Regions from separate parts of the Paraglaciecola sp. L1A13 genome, predicted to be linked through region 2. Evidence: predicted binding sites of a transcription regulator. Region 2 holds the regulator's gene; each other region holds the start of a gene.
What was found. Region 2 encodes sigma-54, which starts transcription at its own class of promoters, with help from an activator protein. Its sites were predicted from a motif close to GTTGGCACGNNNNTNGNNT; they were not measured.

Region 1 (7,993 bases), 2.5 Mb from region 2:
TGGTGTAAAGCATATCAAGCCAGCACATAGATTTTATATAAGGAGCATTAATGCTCCTTTTTTTGTGCCTGAATAAGCGAATGGTAAAACGCCTATATCGCATTCATTGTCCGCCAAGGGTTTAGCTAATCAAAGCGTTATCTAGACAGGCACATTAGGCATTATTATATAGCTTTATATTTGATGGCTTAAAAGCTAAATAATTTAACTGTATTGTTTGTTTTCCAGCGTTTTTTGGCCGCGATTTGCTCATGACGTTTTTCAGACTCGAACATCCAGTGCTTATTTGCCGCAACAAGATTTTTACTTGAGTCTTGTGCCCATTCTGCGCGAGCTTCTTGGGAAACGAACATATATAACTTGCCTTCTTGCAGCGTGTAAATAGCGGGATTGGCTATCACGTCTTTTTCCATCACCAGAGATTGCGCACACAGGCCACCAAACTCAGGCAAATACTGAGCAGGGTTATTAGCAAATTTTTGTTGATTCTCTTCACTCGTAAAGAGATAGCGTTCGCCATGATAAACCGCTTGAAAGGCATCATTACCCTTTTGAGCGCCGCTTAAATTGAAATACGTTGTTGCGTCATATCCTCCTAATGCTAGCGTGGCCTGTTTTTCAAGTGAGGCTCTGTCTATTGATTCGGCTGACGCCACATTCATCGCTAGAACATATAACGTCAGGAAGATACCGGCGAGTTTGAGTAATTTATTGCTGAACATCTTGTAGAGTCCTTTACAGCTGAATTGTTATTTTGTACTGGTAGAGACAAGGCGAGTAGCAATAATATTGCAAAGATTAGTCAAAATATTCCATACATGAAAAGCAAACCTTTGGGAAAAGGCGTTAACTTATGGGCTTTGTAATAGGTTTATATCTAAAATAAGGTTTATAGTAAAAGGCCATGATTCTGGCTATATTGTGCGTAATTCGATATGAAAATTCATTCCTGTAAGCAAGATCATAGTCAGGCATTTGCTGACGCTCGCCAATGGTTATTAGACTTCCCTGAGACGGCTGAAGATTTTCCGTTTGGGCCTGATGTGGCGGTGTTTAAAGTTAAAGGCAAAATGTATGCGACGCTAGCTATAGCGATAATCGGCAAAAAGAGCAAGCAGGCCCAAAGCGTTAAGTCTCCAGTAATTGCTAACGACGCTGGCCCAGTGCACGAATGCAGGATGAACCTCAAATGCGATCCACAAGAAGCCATTATGCTGCGTGATGTATTTAATGCGGTCATGCCTGGCTATCATATGAACAAGCAACATTGGAATACAGTTAAATTGGATGGCAGCCTACCGCAAGGTGAGCTTAAGCGCATGATCGATAACTCATACATGTTGGTGGTCAATAAGTTGCTGAAAAAAGACCAAGTGTCGATTTTGCTCCATTTATAGATTTTTCGCGATCACTTTTCCTGATGGGAGGGGGCGTGAAAGCCTACTTAATAGCCAACGTAACAAGGCTGGGTGCCGCCAGACGCCTTGCCTTTTTCTCATACTTGGGCAAAACATATCTCAAACACTCGCGAGTGTTAGCCAACAATCCCCGCAGTGGCACGTTGATTGCTGTTCAACTTGTGAAGTACTTCTGTACACAGCATAGTGTTCAGATAATTTTCCCAATATAGGAGATATGTATGAATCAAGATCAAGCTGAAGGAAATTGGAAACAGTTGAAAGGTAAAGCCCAGCAGAAATGGGGTGATTTAACTGACGATGATGTAGATAAAATGAAAGGCAGCCGCACAGAATTAATTGGAAAAATTCAAGAGAAATACGGCAAGTCCAAGGAAGAAGCGGAGCGCGAGGTAGACGACTTCTTCAATAGCAAATAACGTTTACTGCCAAAAGCCTTTTTAAAAGCGCGTGACGAAGATAGCCCACAATAACGGGAAGTGTCTTCAACACGCGCTTTCTTGTTTATGCTCACCTACGACATCATCCTAAATATCTCACCAAAAAGTCAGTTTGATGGCGCTGCACCATACATTGTGCCCCGTGAAAATTTTACACTAAGGTAATAAATATATTCAGAGCTAAGATGCTCCTCTCAATGTGATGATAGTTAGACTTACGCTTCTAGGCCACGTAATACTTGGTTTTTAAACTTTTCAGCTCCGTTGGCATAATTGAAGCATTACCTAGAGTCCATAAATCATGATAAGGAATGTGTATGTTACGTTGGGCTGTTATTTTTCTCGTTATAGCACTGGTTGCAGCAGTGTTAGGTTTTGGCGGTATTGCAGGTTCTGCAGCCGGCATTGCAAAGATTATTTTCTTCGTATTTCTCATACTACTGGTTATTTCAGTGGTCATGGGCCGAAGGAAAGTCTAGCTAATTTATTGTTGAATAGGCTGCCGGTGTGCAGCCTTTTTTTTTGTTCGTTTGCTCATTCAACCTTCTATTCTCCCAGCCGGTATCTATCGAGAGTAGTCGCGACCCCTTTTATTTTGCCTGTGCTTCGGTCATAAAAATCGACATTTGAGCCGGTAAATACCTCTGCTGGCGGATTTAAATTAATGTTAAGAGTCATTGAGGAGGCATCTGTGTGCGGGCGAATCGAATTATCTGTGTTTGGCTGGTAATTAATTGAAAAGCCAAACGCCTGAGAATCGTAGCCTATTATTTCTGGAAACAGCATACGAGCAATCGGTCGCATATACTGATCATCAGTTGACGGTACAAAGTTTGAAAGCTGGGTGCTGCCAGATGTCCTTCTGAACGGCGATCGAGCATGGCACTCCGGCGATCCAGCACTATTTTATAGGGCGGGCGTAGAGGGATCTGTACATTCCATACATTTTCAAGTTAACCACTCAAGTCTGCAACACGCATGGGATCGAAAAATTGAAACTGGAAAACGTCATGCGCGACTTCTTGCAAAAAATCCCTTACTGCTAATTCTGATGTAGGGTCTTGCCACGACTGCTTCATAATTCTTGATTAGTGGTCCAAAATTTCTGTACAGACGACGCACGGTAAAGCATGGTTTCTCGAGAAGGTAACGTTCTGGCGCTCGCGCCTTGTAAGGTATTACGTGACAACATTTAAATTAACTTCAAATAGATTGCTAGGTGATCGTTCGTACCTTGGCGAGGACGTTAATTTATTACACCTGATATGCTAAATAAATGAGGTTGTTAGGGCAAACAGAATTTAGAATTTGTATATAATTGATTGATCAAAATAGGTGGAATTGTATGGGAGGGGTAGGAGTGCTGATAACGCTCGGACAGGGTTTGATTGGTCGTATTAAAAGAGAGAGGACGTGCATTAATTTGCATAGCGGTTTGATTCAAAAGCGGTAACAGCATTTATGCGGCATCAATAATAACGATAACGCTATTATTGATGCCATCGCAGTTTCTCGTAGTTATCGTCTTGGGCGCTCTGGTAGAGCCGACTTTAATGCCGCTTCGCTAACGTTTAACTTATCGGCCACAATCGCCAAATCTGCTTCTGGGCCGCCAGCATCTTGCATGGCTTGCATTAATTGCTGTTGTGAAACGCCCAGTTTTTCTGCTGCTTGTTCAAAACCCGGAGGAGCCATATTACCCGGGTGTTGGCTGCCGCCTCTTGGTGGTTCGTTACGCGTGATTTTAGTCCCTGCTGGTGGGTGAGCGCCTATACCTGCTTGCGCAGTGGTCGAAAAGTTATTCTTTGCTACCACACCTTTGAGGCATTTGGGCAAGTTAGGAAACTCATTGCTTGAATGGTAGTGATAAGCACTGATATCACTATTACTGATGACACCAGTGTGGCCGTTACATTCATCTAAGTCTGTAGGTATCACGTTATTTGCATCAACGCTGCCGTAAATGGGCACGCCGTCAAAGGCATAGCCAAACAGCGCTGCTGGGTCTTGGGCCAGGTTAGTACAGCTGGCGTTCACGTGTGCATGGGCGTACACGGTATCGATATCGCTTGAAGTCCCGTGATAATGATACCAGCCGCCTGGGTCAACGTGACCAGCGCAAGTATCAAGGGCTGGTAAGTGACCAGTTTGCTTCACACTGGGGGCATCAGAAAATATTGGCACACCAGCGAGCGCAATGCCCACTTTTGATACTACGCCTAAACGCGAGGTTTTAAGCGCCATAACTGGAGTGGTGGGGATAAGCAGGGTGATCTTAACGTCTTGATCTTCTGATACCTGAATGCAGGCATGATCCACTGTAGGTTTTGACGTGGCGTTATCAACAATATGAACTGTGCCGTCTTCATCGTAAAAGGTATAGCCTTGTTCATTTAACATGGTCAGAAAGGCTTTATCTAATCGGTATAGACCTGCCTTTGTGCCATCCCAATCCCATATGCCACCTTTATCGTCTAACGTTTTGGGGCAAAATGGGCCTATCTCTAAATTATCAGGTAGATACTTCACTACCAGTTTTGCACACTGGGCGTCATCGCCATTTTCTAAGGTACAGTCAACAATTTCGGGTTGTTTGGCCAACGCATTTACGCTAAATAAGTTTATATCCACTTGCGACGCATTGGCGATTTGTGCTGAATGTGGTACTTCGGTGCTGGTGGTTTCACTGTCACAGGCGGATAACCATAAGGGTGCGCTCAGTGCGACGAATGCCATTTTGCCTGCTCCAGCAAATATGTTTTTGCCAAAGCGTGTGAACGCTATATTCCTAGGATTTAATAATTGACGGCTTGTCATACATTACCTTGTGATAAAACGAGTTGGTTTGGCCTCAAAGAGACGAATTGGGGCACCTACGGTTACGCTAGCGTAAACATAAGTTCGGTTATTGATTAGAGTTTGCGATAAGGGATTATAACGTAATTTTGGTGCGCTACTTAGTCATCAAGTGTGCAGAATTAGCGCAGATATGTTTCGCTTTTTGCTTACCCTTTATTATTACTATTTTCTTGTATGCTGGCTAGTTCACATACTAATCGCAACTGGGCGAGAAACGATTGATTGGGAATATTGCCCATGTTTATGCGCAAGCAATCCTTGTATAGCGTTGTGGTTGAAAACAGATTACCCGCTTTGACATAGACATTTTGTTGGGCAAGTGATGCGGCTAATTTTTGAGTATTCACCTTTGGCAGTGTCAGCCATAAAACCAGCCCACCGCTTGGTGCGAAAACGTGTGCCAGTGGGGGTAAGTGCGCTTGCAGAAACATTAGGATCTGGCTGTGGAAACGTATGTCTAAATAGGACACTGGGTGGTTTATTACAATTTACTTACGATTTTTATTGGGCAATCTCTTAGGTTCTAAGGCGACATTGGGTATGATATCTATGAATAATAAAAGTCGCCTCAATGACTAATAAAAGTACACATAAACGCAGGGAACAAAATGATTCTAAAACACCTTATTAAACCACTGTTAGTCAGCACCATGACGTGCTTTGTTGCGTTAGCTGCAGCCGCAGATAAATCCACCGATAGCCCACTAGCTAATTGGCCTGACGTGCAATACGACAACAGCATTCCTGATATTCAAGATGTATTAGGGTATAGCGTCGGGCAACGTATTACGTCTCATGGTGATATGTTGCGTTTTTTCGACTCACTGCAGAAAGCCGCCCCTAAGCACATTAAAATATTTGAATATGGTGAAACATGGGAAGGACGAAAACTCATATTTGCTGCTATTGGCAGTGAGCAAAATATCGCTAACTTGGCAGAATTTTCCGATGGCATGCAGGCCTTGTCAGACCCTAGAGTTACCAATAAAGACAAAGCTAAAAATCTAATAAACGATTTACCTGCTTCGGTGTGGTTAGAATATAGTGTGCACGGTAATGAAATAAGCAGTACGGATGCCGCGATGATGACGGCTTATCATTTACTGGCTGGCAAAGATGACGCAACGGTCAAAAATGTGATGCAAAACAGCATTGTGTTTATTGATCCTCTGCAAAACCCAGATGGTCGCAGTCGTTTTATTGCGAACTACTATTCTACTGTGGGTATGGAGCACAGCGGTGACCGATTAACCGCTGAGCACAATGAACCTTGGCCACGGGGCAGGGCAAACCATTATTTATTTGATATGAACCGCGATTGGTTAGCTATTACTCAGCCTGAAACCAAAGGTCGTATTGCCAGCATGAATCACTATCGCCCATTGGTCGTCATTGATTTACACGAAATGGGCGGAGATGAAAGCTATTATTTTGCTCCGTCGGCGCAGCCAATCAATCCGCATATGACACAAGCACAGATCGCAAATATCAATTTAGTTGGGCGCAATAATGCCAAGCATTTTGATGCCAATGGGTTTGATTATTTTACTCGCGATATATTCGATGCGTTCTATCCAGGTTACGGTGATAGCTGGCCAACATTTTATGGGGCCGCGGCTTCAACTTATGAAGTGGCGTCGTCACGAGGTGAGATATTTCGGCGATTGGACGGCAAAAATTTACGTTATGAAGATACGGTATTGCGTCATTTTGTAGCGTCAATGTCGACAGCTGAAACCGTCGCCAATAATCGTACGAAATTACTTAAGGATTATTACCAATATCAAGTAGACGCCATTGATGCGGGTAAATCAGACAAAAAAGAGCGTGTGTTCATTCTGCCTAATAAACGAGACCGTGCTGGTAACTTCAAACTCGCTAAATTGATGACAGAGCACGGGGTGAACGTCTACCAAACCACTGATAAAGTGAAGCTGTGTGGTGAAACTTATGCGCCTGGCAGTTATTACATTGACACCGCACAACCTCGTGGTCGTTTTGTGAAAACCACGTTTACTGAGCAAGTAGACATGAGTAAAGCGTTTATCAAAGAGCAAGAGCGTCGCCGTGATCGTAAGCTTGGTGATCAAATTTATGATGTTACGGGTTGGTCGTTACCCCTTATGTACAACCTTGATGTAGATACGTGCGGCAAAGGTGTATCAGGGGATCATCGTTTGGTGACAATGAGCGATACCCTAGAAGGTAAAGTGACCAACCCGAATGCGTCTGTTGCCTACATCGTGCCTTGGGGTGATATGGCCGCAGGGCGGTTTTTGACCGCAGCGTTGCGCCAAGGTGTGGCTATTAAAACTGCCGATCGTGCATTTATTTTAGACGATAAACAGCGTTACCCCGCTGGCAGCTTAATTATAGAAGTTGCAACAAATGATGGTGATATCGCGACAAAGGTACAAAATTTGGCCACTCTAAGTGGTGCGTTGGTCGATGGCGTTAATACGAGTTGGGTAACCGATGGCCCTAGTTTTGGTAGCAATGATACTTACCTGATGAGCGCTCCTAAAATTGCCATGGCGTGGGACGAACCTACGTCATCGTTAAGTGCGGGTAGTACCCGTTTTGTTATTGAGCAACAGTTCGGTTATCCGGTTAACGCGATTCGCACTGCTACATTGGCGAACGCTGATTTACGTCATTATCAAGTTCTTATTTTACCTGCTGGGCGATATCAAAATGGCTTAGGTAAAGCGGGTGCTGATAATATAAAACGATGGGTTGAATCGGGCGGGGTACTTATTACCCTTGGCAGTGCAACACGTTTTGCAGCGGATGCAGATATAGGTTTATTAGATGTAAAACGTGAATTAGCGATAACTGATAAAAGTAGCGTTAAAGTCCCAGATACTAAAGATAAGGCATCGACGGTCGAGGGAAAAGCCTACAGCAAACACGCTGATTTGGTTAAGGACAGCGAAAACCTAGAAGAGAGTCCTGATTTTGTCGCTGGAATATTGGCGAATGTAGAAGTCGATCAAGAACACTGGTTAACTGCTGGTATTCCGTCAGACGTTGTCGGTTTGGTCTACGGTGATGATATATTTACGCCTATTCGCTTAGCCTCAGGCAAAAATTTAGCCTGGTTCAAAGGAGAAAAAGAAGTATTGGCAAGTGGCTATTTATGGCAAGAAAACAAAAAGCAGTTGGCATATAAACCATTTTTAATTCACCAACCAAGTGGCAATGGAATGGTTATCGCCTTTACGCAAGAGCCCACCACGCGAGCCTATCTTGACGGCTTAAATGTGATGTTGCTGA
Region 2 (7,993 bases):
GCGTTTCGCTAAAGCGTTTGATAAGTACATCATCGCTAGCATCTAAATAAAGAATGGTCATTTCCCACGTCGAAGGTAGATAATCAAGTATCTCTACCAATTCATTGGGATCTTTGGGGAGATTGCGCACATCAATACTGACCGCCACTTGGTCATACTCATCGACTACAGTATGGGTCAACGTAGGCAACAAATTGACTGGGATGTTATCGACACAGTAGTAGCCCAAATCTTCCAACGATCTTAATACAACGGACTTACCTGAGCCTGAGCGACCGCTTATAATAATAAGTTTCATATCAACTGAGTACCTGAAATAGTGCTTGGTCAGTAGTCGCGCTACGCAATTCCTTCAAGACATCTTTATCACTGAATTTTTTGGCGATCGCGGATAAGGTTTGTAAATGCTCGTTGGCCTTCTCTTCAGGCACCAATATCGCGAAAAATATGTCCACAGGCATATTATCGATAGCATCGTATTGAACCGGAGGTTGACAAGTCACCAGCACAGCTAAGGTAGACTCAAGACCTTTTATACGGCCATGGGGCAACGCAATACCACCACCAATTCCTGTACAGCCCACCTTTTCTCTACTACTTAAGCTGGCCAAAATAGTGGCTTGGTCTATCTCAACAAGGTGCTGAGAGGCCACCTGACTGATGAGCTCTAAGATGCGTTTTTTGCTAGAACCCTGAACTGCGCATAAAACGCAGTCAGGGTGAAGAATACTTGAAATTTCCATTATTTACCTGATGGGTTAATGGCGCTTAACTTTCTCTTTATGCTTAATGACTTGGCGATCGAGCTTATCTATTAGCCCGTCTATCGCGGCGTACATATCGCTGTGTTCCATGGTTGCAAAAACATCTGCTCCATTCAAATGTATCGTAGCTTCAGCTTTTTGGTTCAGCTTTTCTACATTGAGAATGACGTGAACATTGTTAATTTGATCGAAGTGCCGCTCTAGCTTGGTAAATTTAGTATCAACATAATCTTTAAGTGAATCGGTAACATCCACATGGTGACCAGTAATATTAATTTGCATAACGCCTCTTCCTTCTTTAATCAGCCTACAATAGGCTTTTTCGTTGGTTCGACGGGGGTATCATAAGAGATTCCCGGTATTTTGCTATCGTTCGCCTAGCAACCATAATGCCTTGATCAGCTAACAATTGAGCAATCTTGCTGTCGCTTAACGGCTTACTGGGTTTTTCAGCCGCGACCAATTTCTTAATCAACGCACGTATTGCAGTTGATGAACATTCTCCGCCAGTTTCGGTAGCAACATGGCTAGAGAAGAAATACTTCAACTCAAAAATACCTCTAGGGGTATGCATATACTTTTGCGTGGTAACACGAGAAATAGTCGACTCATGCATCTCAACCATTTCTGCTACATCATTCAATACCATAGGCTTCATCATTTCTGGACCGTGTTCAAAAAAGCCCATTTGCTGTTGCACTATACAGTTTGACACTTTTAATAACGTATCGTTGCGACTCTCAACACTTTTAATAAACCATTTGGCTTCTTGCATGTGTGAGCGAATAAATTGACTGTCACTAGTATTTTTTGCTTTACGACTCATGGCCGCATACTGCTGATTTACATTCAACTTTGGCAAGCTGTCGGGATTGAGTTCGACTGTCCAGCGGCCATTCTTTTTGCTCACCGAAACATCAGGTATTACATATTCTGGTTCGCCTTTTATCAAAGCGCTACCTGGACGTGGGTTTAATGTCTTGAGTAAGCGCATTACTTCGCGTAAATCATCTTCTTTTAAACGTGATTTACGCATTAACGTCCGATAATCCTTACTGCTCAGTAAATCCGCATACTCACCGATCAGTGTTTTGGCTTCTTCTAACCAAGGCGTATCTGGCGCAAACTGACGTAACTGAACCAATAAACACTCCTGCGGAGTGCGAGAACCTGAACCGATAGGATCAAACATCTGAATCCGTTTTAGCACGCATTCAACTTCATCAAGTTCTATCTCTTCATCATCCATACTCGTCAGTACGTCTTCAACACTCATGGTCAAATAACCAGACTCATCAATAGAGTCAATAATGGCCGTCGCTATCGCCACATCAGTATCGCTAAAATGTGTTAAGCGCATCTGCCATAGCAGGTGATCTTGAATATTGTCAGTGGTTTCCCCCTGAAAAATTTGCTCATCGTCGCCTGCTGACCCACTCGAAATACTTGATGCAGGAGCGGATGACGCACTGATGTATTCATCCCACGTGGTATCCATGGGTAAATCTTCGGGTATATCATTTTTTTCTAGGGCTTCACTTGCATCAATATTATCGCTGCTAGTTTCGACGATCTCATTGTTGTCTTTAGACGCAGGATCTAACGAATTATCGTTAAGTGCACTGTCGCCAGATTCTTGGTCAGTAGGCTCTTCTATCTCCAAAAGCGGATTTGAATCCAACGCTTCTTGAATTTCTAGCTGTAAGTCCAGCGTAGAAAGCTGCAACAAGCGTATAGCCTGCTGCAACTGCGGAGTCATAGTGAGTGATTGACTAAATTTTAATTGTAAAGAGGGTTTCATTTACTTCTTTATTATGTCCGTTGCAAACTATCTATATGCTGTGGTTGATTCAATTTGACTGTATTTGTCTCACCAAGCGCCTGATAAATATCTCGATAAAAAGAGTGGCTGTTTCACAGTAACTATAGCCTGAATTGTTCACCTAGGTATACATCTCTTACACGTTGATCACTTAATACTTCTTCGGCTGTACCGGAAGCAATCAATTCACCTTGGCTGACAATATACGCCTTTTCACAAACATCGAGTGTCTCTCTTACGTTGTGGTCTGTTATCAAAACACCAATGCCACGATCACGTAAATGCTGAATAATTTTCTTGATATCATTAACCGAAATAGGGTCTACACCAGCAAAGGGCTCGTCAAGTAAAATAAATTCTGGGTCAGCGGCAAGGGCACGCGCTATTTCTACGCGCCTGCGTTCACCGCCTGACAAACTCATACCAGCGCTGTTTCGAATATGATTAATATTGAATTCGTCTAATAATGAATCTGCCTGTTGCTCTCTTTGGTCTGTCGTTAGCTCTTTGCGCGTTTGCAAAATAGCCATTAAATTCTGATACACAGTCAACTTACGAAAAATAGAAGCTTCTTGAGGCAAATAGCCAATCCCTAAACGTGCCCGCATATGCATTGGTTGCAAGGTAAGATCTTGCTGGTCGATGCATATTTCGCCTTTGTCTAGGGGTACAAGTCCCACTATCATGTAGAAGGTGGTCGTTTTACCCGCGCCATTGGGACCGAGCAAGCCCACAATTTGGCCCGTAGAAACTTCAAGGCTTACATCCCGTACAACCTGCCGAGACTTGTAGGATTTAGCCAAGTGAGTGGCTCTTAAGGTCGCCATTATGGATTTACGTCCTGTTTAGGTTGGTCAGGTAAGTCGCTTGCCTTATTTTCTTGAGGCGTTTTCTTGTTGTCAGAAGCCGCTTTTTTTGAAGGCTGAAAAATAGTGATCACTCGGCCATTACCTTCATTTTCGCCTTCTCCTTGAGCAACGATTTGCTCAAGTTCCATATTAAAAGTAATCGACTCACCTTTAACACTGCTATTATTTTGCTTTAATTGCGCATTTCCCTCTAGGGTAAGGGTGCGTAAATCACGACGATACTCTATCTTATTCGCCGACGCTTCAATACTACCACCGAGTTCCTGTTGCTGAGAGTATTTGGCTGGGCTGCCAGTCGCGATAAACACTTCGTTTCCTTCGCCTTTGCTGGCATCGACTTCCACTTCATCTGCGTAAACATTCAAGCTGCCTTGATTGATATGCACATCTTCACGAAAAATAGACTTTTTGGTTTTTCCATCACCAAACTGAAACTTCGAGTCCACTTTTATAGCTTGTGTAAAATCCTCTTTGCCGGCCAAGCTCAATGGGGAAAACGTCAATGTTGCTATGGCAACTACGCTAAGGCCGAGGTTGATAAATGGTTTGCACATGATCAAGTAACTCATATTGTTGGGTAGATAAATTGGCTTTAAGACCGTTGCTGTTAATCACATAGTGCTGACCGAATATTTGCACGGGTTGGTCAGATTCCATGGTTTTGTCTATTAAATTTATTTCGATAAAGTCAGTACGAATGGTACTAGCAAATCCTTGCTCGTCCTGATTACGTATCTCAACATTATTTTCTAATTGAATACGGTTATCTTCGTACAAGGTACCGTCTTTAGCCGACACTTGCCACGGAGAAGCCTGTGATTCTACAAATATGGTGTATTGCGGCTGTTTAAAAAGCGTGAAACCAAGCATTTCAAAGTGCTCCATTTTGCTCGCAAACACCTGATGACTTAAACGCCCATCTTTATCGAATAACGTGCTTAACATCTCACTAGCCTGATAATTAGGCTGCCAAGCGGTCTCAGTTTCGGTTTGTGGAATCATATCCTCTTCGGCTAACCAGTCAGGTAAGTTAGTCGCAATGACTAACAGGAACAAGCCGCCAATGCTGAGTGTGAGGCGATTCATACACTACTTCCGGTAACTTTGTGTAGCTTACCTTTGGCATGTAAAATAAGATCACACACTTCACGAACCGCACCAAAACCACCATTAATCTGTGTAACATATAACGCCTGTTTTTTCACAAATGGGTGGGCGTCAGCAGTAGCAACACCTATATGACTCAGATTGAACATGCCAATATCAGGCATATCATCCCCAATGGATACGGTTGCTTCTTTGCCGATTTTCAGCTGCTTTTGCAGAGCGTCTAAAGCATCATACTTTTGCTCACAACCTTGAATAATATGCTTGATACCCAGAGCAGACATTCGCTGATGGACAATTTTAGATTCGCGACCAGTAATAACAGCCACATGAACCCCGATATTCAGTAATGCTTTCACGCCAAAGCCATCGCGAGTATGAAACGCTTTAAGTTCTTCGCCTTGGTTGCCCATATAAATACGACCATCAGAAAAAACACCATCAACATCGCAGGCCAGCAACTTGATACGCGAAAATTTGTCCATCAACGACGACGATTTGTTTCCATATAGGGTATTGATGTCGCCCATTAAATCACTCCTGCAGACAATAGAGTCTGCATATTTATCGCCCCAACGGGCATATTTTGTTCATCGACAATAAACAACGAACTAATTTTTCGTTTTTGCATAACATTCAATACTTCAGCAGCGAGGGTATTCTGTGAAGCTGTTATGCAGTTTGCTGTCATTACGCTTTCAATACGAACGGTATGAATATCAACCCTCGCATCAAGCACCCGGCGCAAATCACCGTCGGTGAAGATACCGAGCAGTCGTCCGTCCTCAGCGACAATACCAGCCATACCAAGTCCCTTGCGAGAGATCTCGAGCAACGCTTGGCTAATAGTCTGGTCTGTTGTGACCAAGGGTAAAAAATCTCCTTTACACATGATGTCATCCAATTTGAGCAAAAGCTTACGTCCTAAAGACCCGCCAGGATGTGACAAGGCAAAATCATCTGGCGTGAAACCTCTAGCATCGAGCAGTGCTACCGCTAGCGCATCTCCCATCACGAGTGTAGCAGTAGTGCTCGCCGTAGGGGCTAACCCCAAAGAGCAGGCTTCTTTTTCAACTTTGATACATATGTTGACGTCCGCATATCTGCCTAATGAGCTTAGCGGATTGTTGGACATAGCGATAATCTCAATACCTCGACGTTTTACCACGGGTAATAACGCCAACAGTTCAGATGTTTCACCTGAGTTAGAAATAGCCAACAAAACATCTTGTTCAGTCAACATACCTAAATCACCATGATTGGCTTCTGCTGGGTGCATGAAAAAGGCGGGGGTGCCTGTACTGGCCAGCGTTGCCGAAATCTTATGACCGATATGACCGGATTTTCCCATGCCACAAACCACAACTTTGCCTTTACAATTTTTCAGTAATTCACATGCAGCGACAAAATTCTCATCTACGTATTGAGTAAGTTGTGCTATTGCCTGCCCTTCTATTTCAAGCACGCGCAGGGCCGATTGAATGTAATCTACTTGACTCATTCTGGATTAACCTTGGTTAAATACGAAGTACTGATAAGCAACAAAACAGCCTAAAAAGATCATTGCTTCAAAGCGATTAATACGCCCAGCACCGCGTAAATTAAAACAAAAAATGACTAACAAAAAGGTTAGTCCTAACATGCTGTAAATATCTCGACTCGCGGCGTCGGGATCGACGGGGCCGGGTGATATTAAACCTGGCATCGCCATTACTGCCAAAATATTAAATATGTTAGAACCAATAATATTGCCCAGCGCTAAATCATCTTCGTTCTTCAATACTCCGGCAATACTCGCCGCTAGTTCAGGCAAACTGGTGCCAATTGCAATGATGGTTAAACCAATAACCAAGTCACTTAAACCGAAATGATGGGCAATCACAACGGCTGAATTAACCATAAAATGAGCACTTAATGGCAATAATACCAAACCAACTAACAACCAAATAATCGCATTTTTAGTGGGAACGTCGGACGGCACTTCATTATCTGTTTCTGATTCCAGAGGGTCGCCTTTCTCCATATTAAAAGACATCCATGCGAGTCCACCGATGGTGAAAAAGAATAAAACGAACAGCACAACGCCTTCACTCAGCGACAAATATAAATCAGCAAGAAAATAGGTAGCCAACAACGACACGGCCAATAAAACAGGCATTTCCCGTTTCAGGGTAGTAGATGCGACTGTTAAAGGTTTAAGTAGCGCGGTTAAGCCAAGAACTAGGGCAATATTAGTGATGTTTGAACCGATAGCGTTGCCGATGGCGGTGTCTGTATTGCCGTTTAATGAAGCTGTCGCCGAAACCATAATTTCAGGAGCGGAAGAGCCCATCGCAACTATTGTTAAACCGATGACCATGGGAGAAATTCCCATATTTCGAGCGAGTGCCGACGAACCGTATACGAATCTATCTGCACCCCAACTCAATACTACTAACCACAACAAAAATAATAACGCTTCAACTATCACGAAAACTCACTTCTTTTAAACTAATACCCAATTGTCGCAAAAAGCACTGCCTTTGCATATTCATTGTGTGACAAATAAACCCGCTAATTATAAATAAGACTGAACGATAAATATTCAATACGGGTCTTATACGTAACGGTTGAGTATAATGATTCCTTATACTGTCATTCGTTGTTACTTTCTATGTTCGAAAAATACGAATATAACTTGTTACTTTTTGGCTTTGAGGTTTGCTCTTGAAAACACGTATAATGCTCGCAATTAATATGCCCTTCGTAGTAAGTGTTTGATTTACCTAACAGGAATACAACAGTCTTAATGGAAAATTTGCTAGAAATAGACAACCTTACGTTCTCCCGCAGTGGCCGTGTTCTCTATGATGATATCTCAATGCGCATAGTGAAAGGTAAAACCACGGCGATAATGGGGCCCAGTGGCATAGGCAAAACGACTATGTTGCGATTAATAGGCGGTCAATTAAAACCAGATAGCGGAGATATTCGCTTCAAGGGCGAGTCGATACAAGCCATGAGTCGCAACCGACTATTTACGGTGAGACGCCAAATGAGCATGCTATTTCAAAGCGGCGCATTGTTTACTGACATGACGGTATACGACAATATTGCGTTTCCATTACGGGAACATACTAAGTTGTCCGAATCGGTGATTAAAACAATAGTATTGTTGAAATTACAAGCTGTCGGGTTACGGGGAGCAGCTCACTTGATGCCGGCTGAGTTGTCTGGCGGTATGGCGCGACGTGCAGCGCTAGCAAGAGCGATTGCTCTTGACCCTGAACTTATCATGTACGATGAACCCTTTGGTGGACAAGATCCTATTTCAATGGGTGTATTGGTAAAGTTGATAAAAGCGTTAAATGACGCGCTTCAACTGACCAGTATCGTGGTAACGCATGATGTTGCTGAAGTACTTACGATTGCAGATTACATTTATATTTTAG
Region 3 (7,993 bases), 1.8 Mb from region 2:
GTAATCTATCAACCAAATTACGTAGTCTGTCTGATTGTTCAATGATCATGCGGGTGAATTCTTTTAAGCCTTCTGAGGGCAGTTCTCTCTCTAATAATTGTGCTGCCCCGCGAATTCCGCCAAGAGGATTTTTTATTTCATGGGCAAGACCCCGAATTAATTCTCGTGCAGCTTGTTGTTGAGCCCATTGTTGAGTTTCTTGGCTGATTTTTTTTTGTTTTTCGATTAAGCGTATTTCTAGCAGCAACGTCACCCCAGTAGAAGTATGAAGGCAACTTACCGTCACATCTGCATGGGTATGACGGCCATCAGCAAAACTGATCAGTACATCCCCATCGGAATACCCTTCGCCATGCTGCATATCTTGAGTAAAACGAACGAAATCCAAACTCGAATCGGCGATAAGCTGTTTAATCGGGCAATCTAACAACAAGTTTAGACTACGCTCGAACATTGCTTGAGCAGCGTGATTGGCTTCGATAATCACAAACTGCTCATTCAATAAGATGACGGCAGTCGATAAATTATCTAGCAAGGTGTCTGTTTTAATATTAAACGGCATAGGGACAACATATAATTTCGCACCAAATTGGTGCTAAGATATCTATCTCAGCTCAATACGATCCTGTGGTCAAGTGAATGATCCTACTTAGGACGGTTTAGCGCTGAAGCTTGGTGCAAATAAAACCTTTGCTTTGAAGTAGATGCAAGGACCTTGCCCGACTTGAGGGCAAATTCGATATAAAAATTATAAACACCCCGATCTAATGCAATAAGCTGAAAAGTTTCACTATTTTGGCTAATAACCAGGTCATTTAAGTGCAATTTATAAATACCTTGCACCTTCGGCGAAATAGTCGCTTTAATTGTTAAGTCACCGTTATTATTGCGGATAGTTTGTTCAGGTATAGGAGTAACGACCTTTAGTTGATAACGGGTATTCGTGGATTGTTTTATAGTTTGAGACAGTCCTTCAATACGTGGTTTCGTCATTGACTTTGAGGCTATCATCGAGCCTTTAGGTAACTCGATCGGCTTAATATTCCCTAAAGGCTTATCGGTATAAATGATTTCACCGTCATGGGTAATAACTTTGAATATGTTATCGCTTTGCGCGTTAGCATCTAATATAAAAAGTAACAATATCCATAAACGAATGACTTGCATAATTTTGGCTCATAAGAGACGAGACATCTAGTTTACCCCAATATCAAGCAAGTCGTAATTACACTATTTTGTTAAATAGATTAACTCCGGTAGTGATTCATAGCAGTCTAATAAACGGTGCAACACGCGGCGGCACTCTTTGTACAAACGACGCATATAAAAAAACCTGCTCAGAGCAGGTTTTTTAAGGTAAAAATTATGTTTCAGGTCGGCTGAATATGTTCATTCGACCCGCTACTACAGTTAATATTAAACGCTGTAGTACATGTCAAATTCAACCGGGTGTACCGATATATTTAACAATTCAACTTCTTCGCTCTTAAGGGCAATATAAGCATCGATCATGTCGTCGCTCATTACGCCACCGGCAGTTAAGAATTCACGATCACTATCTAGCGCAGATAACGCGTCTTCTAATGAAGTGGCAACAGTTGGAATTTCAGCCGCCTCTTCTGCAGGCAGATCATAAAGATCTTTATCCATTGCATCGCCAGGGTGAATTTTATTTTTTATCCCGTCAAGGCCAGCCATAAGCATGGCAGAAAATGCCAAATATGGATTAGCTGTTGGGTCAGGGAAACGCACTTCGATCCGACGCGCTCTTTCACTGCTAACATGAGGGATACGAATAGAAGCTGAACGGTTACGTGCTGAATAAGCAAGCATTACAGGCGCTTCGAAACCAGGTACTAAACGTTTGTACGAGTTAGTTGATGCATTTGCAAAAGCATTAATAGCGCGAGCATGTTTAATGATACCACCAATATAGAACAATGCATCTTCAGACATGCCGGCATATTTATCACCCGCAAAAATATTCACACCGTCTTTAGATATAGACTGGTGACAATGCATACCAGACCCATTGTCGCCAACAAGCGGTTTAGGCATAAATGTGGCAGTTTGACCATAAGCGTGGGCTACATTGTGAACAACGTACTTATAAATTTGAACTTCATCAGCCTTTTTAACTAAGGTGTTAAAAAGGAATGCGATTTCATTTTGACCAGCCGTTGCCACTTCATGGTGATGGGCTTCAACTGTCAGACCCATTTCTTCCATAACCATACACATAGCTGCACGAGTGTCATGAGAAGAATCAACAGGAGGTACTGGGAAGTAACCACCTTTCACACCTGGACGGTGAGCCATGTTCCCGTCTTCAAATTCAGCGCCTGAATTCCACTTAGCTTCTGAAGAATCAATTTTGAAGAACGAACCAGCCATATCTGTATGGAAACGAACATCATCAAACAAAAAGAATTCTGGCTCTGGGCCAAACAAAACCTTATCACCGATTCCGGTTGATTTAAGGTATTCCTCTGCCCGGCGAGCAACAGAGCGCGGATCACGGTCGTAGCCCTGCATAGTGTTTGGTTCAAGGATGTCACAACGAATGTTTACTTGTGTTTCTTCAGCAAACGGGTCCACAACCAAAGTGTCAGTATCTGGCATTAATACCATGTCAGATTCATTGATACCTTTCCAACCTGCGATAGATGAGCCATCAAACATTTTCCCTTCTTCGAAAAAATCTTCATTTACTTGATGGGCAGGAATAGAGATATGTTGCTCTTTGCCTTTAGTGTCCGTAAAGCGCAAATCTACAAATTTAGCTTCGTTTTCTTGTATAAACTGTAAAGCCTTTTCTACTGACATTTCGTCCTCCAGATTAAACGGTAATGTAAAATAACGTTGATATTGGTTAACTTAGCAATGCTCGAAGCGATAATCATGCCAACCACAATCTTGGCATAATCGCTGATATATGGCCTTTTTAAGTAAACACGGCTTGCTACGCCCAGCGCAAATGCACCAAACCGGTGATGTGACGCACCACAAAAGTGCACATCAGGAAATATAACCCTTGCGTGCTCTTTAACGTGACGCTTATTAGTGCAAATATATATTTGTAACGTTAAATATATATAAACACTAAATGGTGTTCGCAAAATGCACATTAAAACTGTACAATCCGCGCCCTATAAATTCAGTTAATGGTGGTTAAATCCACCCATACAAGAGAAACTACTATGAGCGCATCGCAAACCTCAACTGCCAACTTGAGGAACATAGCAATTATTGCCCACGTTGACCATGGAAAAACCACCTTAGTTGACAAACTTTTACAACAGTCCGGTACTCTTGAGAGCAGAGGCGCTGCTGAAGAACGGGTTATGGACTCTAACGATATCGAGAAAGAACGCGGTATTACCATACTTGCTAAAAATACTGCGATCCGTTGGAATGACTACCGCATTAATATAGTAGACACCCCAGGACACGCCGATTTCGGTGGTGAAGTGGAACGTGTAATGTCTATGGTTGATTCGGTATTGTTACTCGTTGATGCGCAAGAAGGCCCTATGCCACAAACGCGTTTTGTGACACAAAAAGCCTTTGCTCAAGGTTTAAAACCAATAGTAGTACTAAACAAAATTGACAAACCTGGTGCCCGTCCAGATTGGGTTATTGATCAAGTTTTTGATTTGTTCGACAACTTAGGCGCCACTGATGATCAGCTTGACTTCCAAGTGGTTTACGCATCGGCACTTAACGGTTGGGCGAGTTTAGACGCTGATGAACCAAGTGAAGATATGACACCACTGTTTGAAACTATTGTTAAGCACGTTAAAGCACCAAGTGGCGATATCGATAGTCCTTTCCAAATGCAAATCTCACAACTTGATTACAACTCTTATGTAGGTGTAATCGGTGTTGGTCGTATATCACGTGGTTCTGCTCGTGTTAATCAGGCAGTTACCGTTATCAGTGCTGATGGTACAAAACGTAACGGTAAGATAGGCCAGATACTAGGTTATATGGGACTAGATCGTACTGAAATTGAATTAGGTACCGTTGGTGATATCGTTGCAGTTACCGGTGTGGGCGAACTTAAAATTTCTGACACTATTTGTGATCAGAATAATGTAGAAGCGTTACCTCCTCTATCAGTTGACGAACCAACTGTAACCATGACATTCCAAGTAAACAACTCTCCATTTTGTGGTAAAGAAGGTAAATACGTTACATCACGTAATATCCTGGAGCGTTTGCAAGATGAATTGATTCACAACGTAGCCTTACGTGTTGACGAAACTGCCGATCCGGATAAATTCCGTGTATCTGGTCGTGGTGAATTGCACTTAGGTATATTGATAGAAAATATGCGTCGTGAAGGTTACGAGCTGGCAGTATCACGTCCAGAAGTAATTTTACGTGAAGTTGATGGTAAATTAGAAGAACCTTTTGAAACTGTGACCATAGATTGCGAAGAACAGCATCAAGGGTCAATCATGGAACAAATTGGCTTACGTAAAGGTGAGTTAACGAATATGTCTCCAGATGGTAAAGGCCGTATTCGTATGGACTTCATCATTCCTAGTCGTGGTTTGATCGGTTTCCAAACTGATTTCCTTACGATGACTTCAGGTTCAGGCTTGCTTTACCATACGTTTGATCATTATGGTCCTCATAAAGGTGGAAATATCGGTCAGCGTAAAAATGGTGTGTTAATTGCCAACGCTACTGGTAAAGCCCTTACTAATGCCCTGTTTAACTTGCAGGAACGTGGACGTATGTTTATCGGTCACGCGACCGAAGTATACGAAGGCATGTTGATTGGTATTCATACACGTGAAAACGATTTGACGGTTAACGCTCTTAAAGGCAAGCAATTAACTAACGTGCGCTCTTCGGGTACAGATGAAGCACAAACGTTAATTCCGCCTATCGTTATGTCACTTGAACAAGCTTTAGAGTTTATCGATAATGATGAGCTAGTAGAAGTTACCCCTAAAAGCATTCGATTACGTAAGAAACTACTTACTGAAAATGATCGTAAACGTGCGGGTCGCTCAAAAGAGTAATTGTTTAAAATCCAATAAAAAACGGCTCTCTAGAGCCGTTTTTTTATATCTATAAAATAGGGTTTGTTAATTAAATACTCTGCGTCTGCAACCCAGTACAACTAACGCTAATAACCCCCATAACCCAACACTGCCGCCAGACCCCCCTGAGCTAGAATCAGCGCTGCTATTTTGTACTAGCAAGGTGTTGGTAGTGGGTGTTAATTCAGAATGCGTCACAATAGCTCTATCAATCACAACTACATCACTAATAATAACCAAATTATCGCTGGTAATGCCTACTCCAGCTGTAGCTTGTGCTTGGCTATAATCGCGCAAAGGGGCAGCGCTGGCTTCACCTCCTAGATTAAATCTTTCCAAAGCAGCAATGGCATCGATGATTTCCATGTCATCACCTAATACTTGACCAAAGACTGTGAAACCACCATTTTGCATATCTAGATTAGTGCTATTATCGCTGACGTTAATAAACCACTGAGAGGTGGCACTATTGGCATTACCAGCCAACTTAGCCATGGCAATAGTACCGCGTCGATTAGAGAGTAAAGGCTCATTTTGTATGGCACTGCCAGCAGGTACTGTATCTAGCGGTAACATATCGTTGTATTGGAAACCACCTGCTTGCACCACGAACCCTGGTTCAGAACGATGCACTACATTGTTGAAATACGCTCCAGAATCAACATACGTCAAAAAATTCGCTACCGTTTGCGGAGTTGTATTGTCGAATAAGTTAACGCTCACATCACCAAGCACCGTTTTTATTTGTACTTCAGTTGCATTCGCTAGTCCTAATGACGCAGTGGATAACGTAGCGACTATGGCTAACGTGGAAAATTGAAATCTCATAAACAGCTTATACTTCGCATAAATTAAGGTAACTCTATATTAATAGATTCTTATCTCAGAAAACTTAACAATTTCTAATCATTTTTAGATAATCCTTTAGGGACGAATATGCATCTGGTATTCCTAAGTTAATTTAGCTGACATTTGTTTGCGCACAGATAACAACATTATTGCTATATATGCATTGAAAAGATTTTGTAGCAATGCAAAGCATCTGCCCATAAATTAAATACCAGACATAAAAAAGGGCTACCCCAGTCGCTGCGCGATTGAGGATAGCCTTTCTTCTTAATGGGACGCTGGCTGTGTTTTTCGCTAATCGGATACCGCTAATCGGATATCGCGTATCGGATACCGCGTATTACGTGAACCAGTATTGCATGGGATCCCCCGCATCACACTCGATGGATTAGGTTTCTCATAAGGGAGTGGCATTGCGCGATGGCGCTTTAGAATAAAGCCACCTTGATGATGCTGTGTAGATTGTCTTGGGTATTTTCGTTAGCCCAGAAACGAAAAAAGCCACCCGATTAAGGTGGCTTTGTTCTAAATGGGAGTCTGGCAGTGTGCTACTCTCGCATGGGGAAACCCCATACTACCATCGCCGCTAATGCGTTTCACTTCTGAGTTCGAGATGGGATCAGGTGGGGCCGCATCGCTATGGCCGCCAGACATAAACTGTTATCTATCAAGCTTGCGCTCAATAAATCAATATGTAAAAAGCTGATGCCGTTCCTTTTCAGGTCAGGCCGTAATCATCGCTAAATCTCTTTAGTCTTACTCTTGATTATCAATACTTGTCTTCATACTTACGCAAATAACATAAAGCTACTTGGGCGTTGTATGGTTAAGCCTCACGGGCAATTAGTACAGGTTAGCTTAACGCCTTGCAACGCTTCCACACCCTGCCTATCAACGTCGTAGTCTTCAACAACCCTTTAGGACAATTAAATTGCCAGGGATGACTCATCTTAGGGCTCGCTTCCCGCTTAGATGCTTTCAGCGGTTATCGATTCCGAACGTAGCTACCGGGCAATGCCATTGGCATGACAACCCGAACACCAGCGGTTCGTCCACTCCGGTCCTCTCGTACTAGGAGCAGCTCCCTTCAATCATCCAACGCCCACACCAGATAGGGACCGAACTGTCTCACGACGTTCTAAACCCAGCTCGCGTACCACTTTAAATGGCGAACAGCCATACCCTTGGGACCGACTTCAGCCCCAGGATGTGATGAGCCGACATCGAGGTGCCAAACACCGCCGTCGATATGAACTCTTGGGCGGTATCAGCCTGTTATCCCCGGAGTACCTTTTATCCGTTGAGCGATGGCCCTTCCATACAGAACCACCGGATCACTATGACCTACTTTCGTACCTGCTCGACGTGTCTGTCTCGCAGTTAAGCTGGCTTATGCCATTGCACTAACCTCCTGATGTCCGACCAGGATTAGCCAACCTTCGTGCTCCTCCGTTACTCTTTGGGAGGAGACCGCCCCAGTCAAACTACCCACCAGGCACTGTCCGCAACCCCGATAAGGGGTCAACGTTAGAACATCAAACATACAAGGGTGGTATTTCAAGGTTGACTCCACATCATCTGGCGACGATGCTTCGAAGTCTCCCACCTATCCTACACATGTAGGGTCAATGTTCAGTGCCAAGCTATAGTAAAGGTTCACGGGGTCTTTCCGTCTAGGTGCGGGTACACAGCATCTTCACTGCGATTTCAATTTCACTGAGTCTCGGGTGGAGACAGCGTGGCCATGGTTACACCATTCGTGCAGGTCGGAACTTACCCGACAAGGAATTTCGCTACCTTAGGACCGTTATAGTTACGGCCGCCGTTTACCGGGGCTTCGATCAAGAGCTTCGCTTGCGCTAACCCCATCAATTAACCTTCCGGCACCGGGCAGGTGTCACACCGTATACGTCATCTTTCGATTTAGCACAGTGCTGTGTTTTTAATAAACAGTCCCAGCCACCTTTTCACTGCGGCCCCCATTCGCTCATGAAGCAAGTTCAATCACAAACAGGGGCGTACCTTCTCCCGAAGTTACGGTACGATTTTGCCGAGTTCCTTCACCCGAGTTCTCTCAAGCGCCTTAG

Region 1: the regulator sigma-54 is predicted to act here: its motif matches at 1,553-1,571, upstream of GQR89_RS07640 (CsbD family protein).
Region 3: the regulator sigma-54 is predicted to act here: its motif matches at 2,891-2,909, upstream of glnA (glutamate--ammonia ligase).

What each region holds. Positions count from the first base shown of each region.
Region 1 covers NZ_CP047024.1:1,817,042-1,825,034, forward strand. Annotated here, with positions in the region: gene GQR89_RS07625 (phosphoribosyltransferase) at 1-8, shown strand, start outside; gene GQR89_RS07630 (YHS domain-containing (seleno)protein) at 189-722, opposite strand; gene GQR89_RS07635 (MmcQ/YjbR family DNA-binding protein) at 936-1,397, shown strand; gene GQR89_RS07640 (CsbD family protein) at 1,640-1,837, shown strand; gene GQR89_RS07645 (DUF1328 domain-containing protein) at 2,176-2,337, shown strand; partial or broken gene GQR89_RS07650 (2OG-Fe(II) oxygenase) at 2,438-3,047, opposite strand; gene GQR89_RS07655 (YHYH protein) at 3,377-4,594, opposite strand; gene GQR89_RS07660 (aminotransferase class I/II-fold pyridoxal phosphate-dependent enzyme) at 4,864-5,148, opposite strand; gene GQR89_RS07665 (M14 family metallopeptidase) at 5,326-7,993, shown strand, end outside.
Region 2 covers NZ_CP047024.1:4,286,500-4,294,492, forward strand. Annotated here, with positions in the region: gene rapZ (RNase adapter RapZ) at 1-298, opposite strand, end outside; gene ptsN (PTS IIA-like nitrogen regulatory protein PtsN) at 300-743, opposite strand; gene hpf (ribosome hibernation promoting factor) at 759-1,046, opposite strand; gene GQR89_RS18105 (RNA polymerase factor sigma-54) at 1,072-2,565, opposite strand; gene lptB (LPS export ABC transporter ATP-binding protein) at 2,688-3,413, opposite strand; gene lptA (lipopolysaccharide transport periplasmic protein LptA) at 3,413-3,937, opposite strand; gene lptC (LPS export ABC transporter periplasmic protein LptC) at 3,978-4,541, opposite strand; gene kdsC (3-deoxy-manno-octulosonate-8-phosphatase KdsC) at 4,538-5,092, opposite strand; gene GQR89_RS18130 (KpsF/GutQ family sugar-phosphate isomerase) at 5,092-6,063, opposite strand; gene GQR89_RS18135 (calcium/sodium antiporter) at 6,070-7,032, opposite strand; gene GQR89_RS18140 (ATP-binding cassette domain-containing protein) at 7,351-7,993, shown strand, end outside.
Region 3 covers NZ_CP047024.1:1,086,299-1,094,291, reverse strand. Annotated here, with positions in the region: gene glnL (nitrogen regulation protein NR(II)) at 1-562, opposite strand, end outside; gene GQR89_RS04505 (DUF4124 domain-containing protein) at 646-1,167, opposite strand; gene glnA (glutamate--ammonia ligase) at 1,417-2,826, opposite strand; gene typA (translational GTPase TypA) at 3,201-5,036, shown strand; gene GQR89_RS04490 (peptidylprolyl isomerase) at 5,103-5,885, opposite strand; rRNA gene rrf (5S ribosomal RNA) at 6,442-6,557, opposite strand; rRNA gene GQR89_RS04480 (23S ribosomal RNA) at 6,729-7,993, opposite strand, start outside.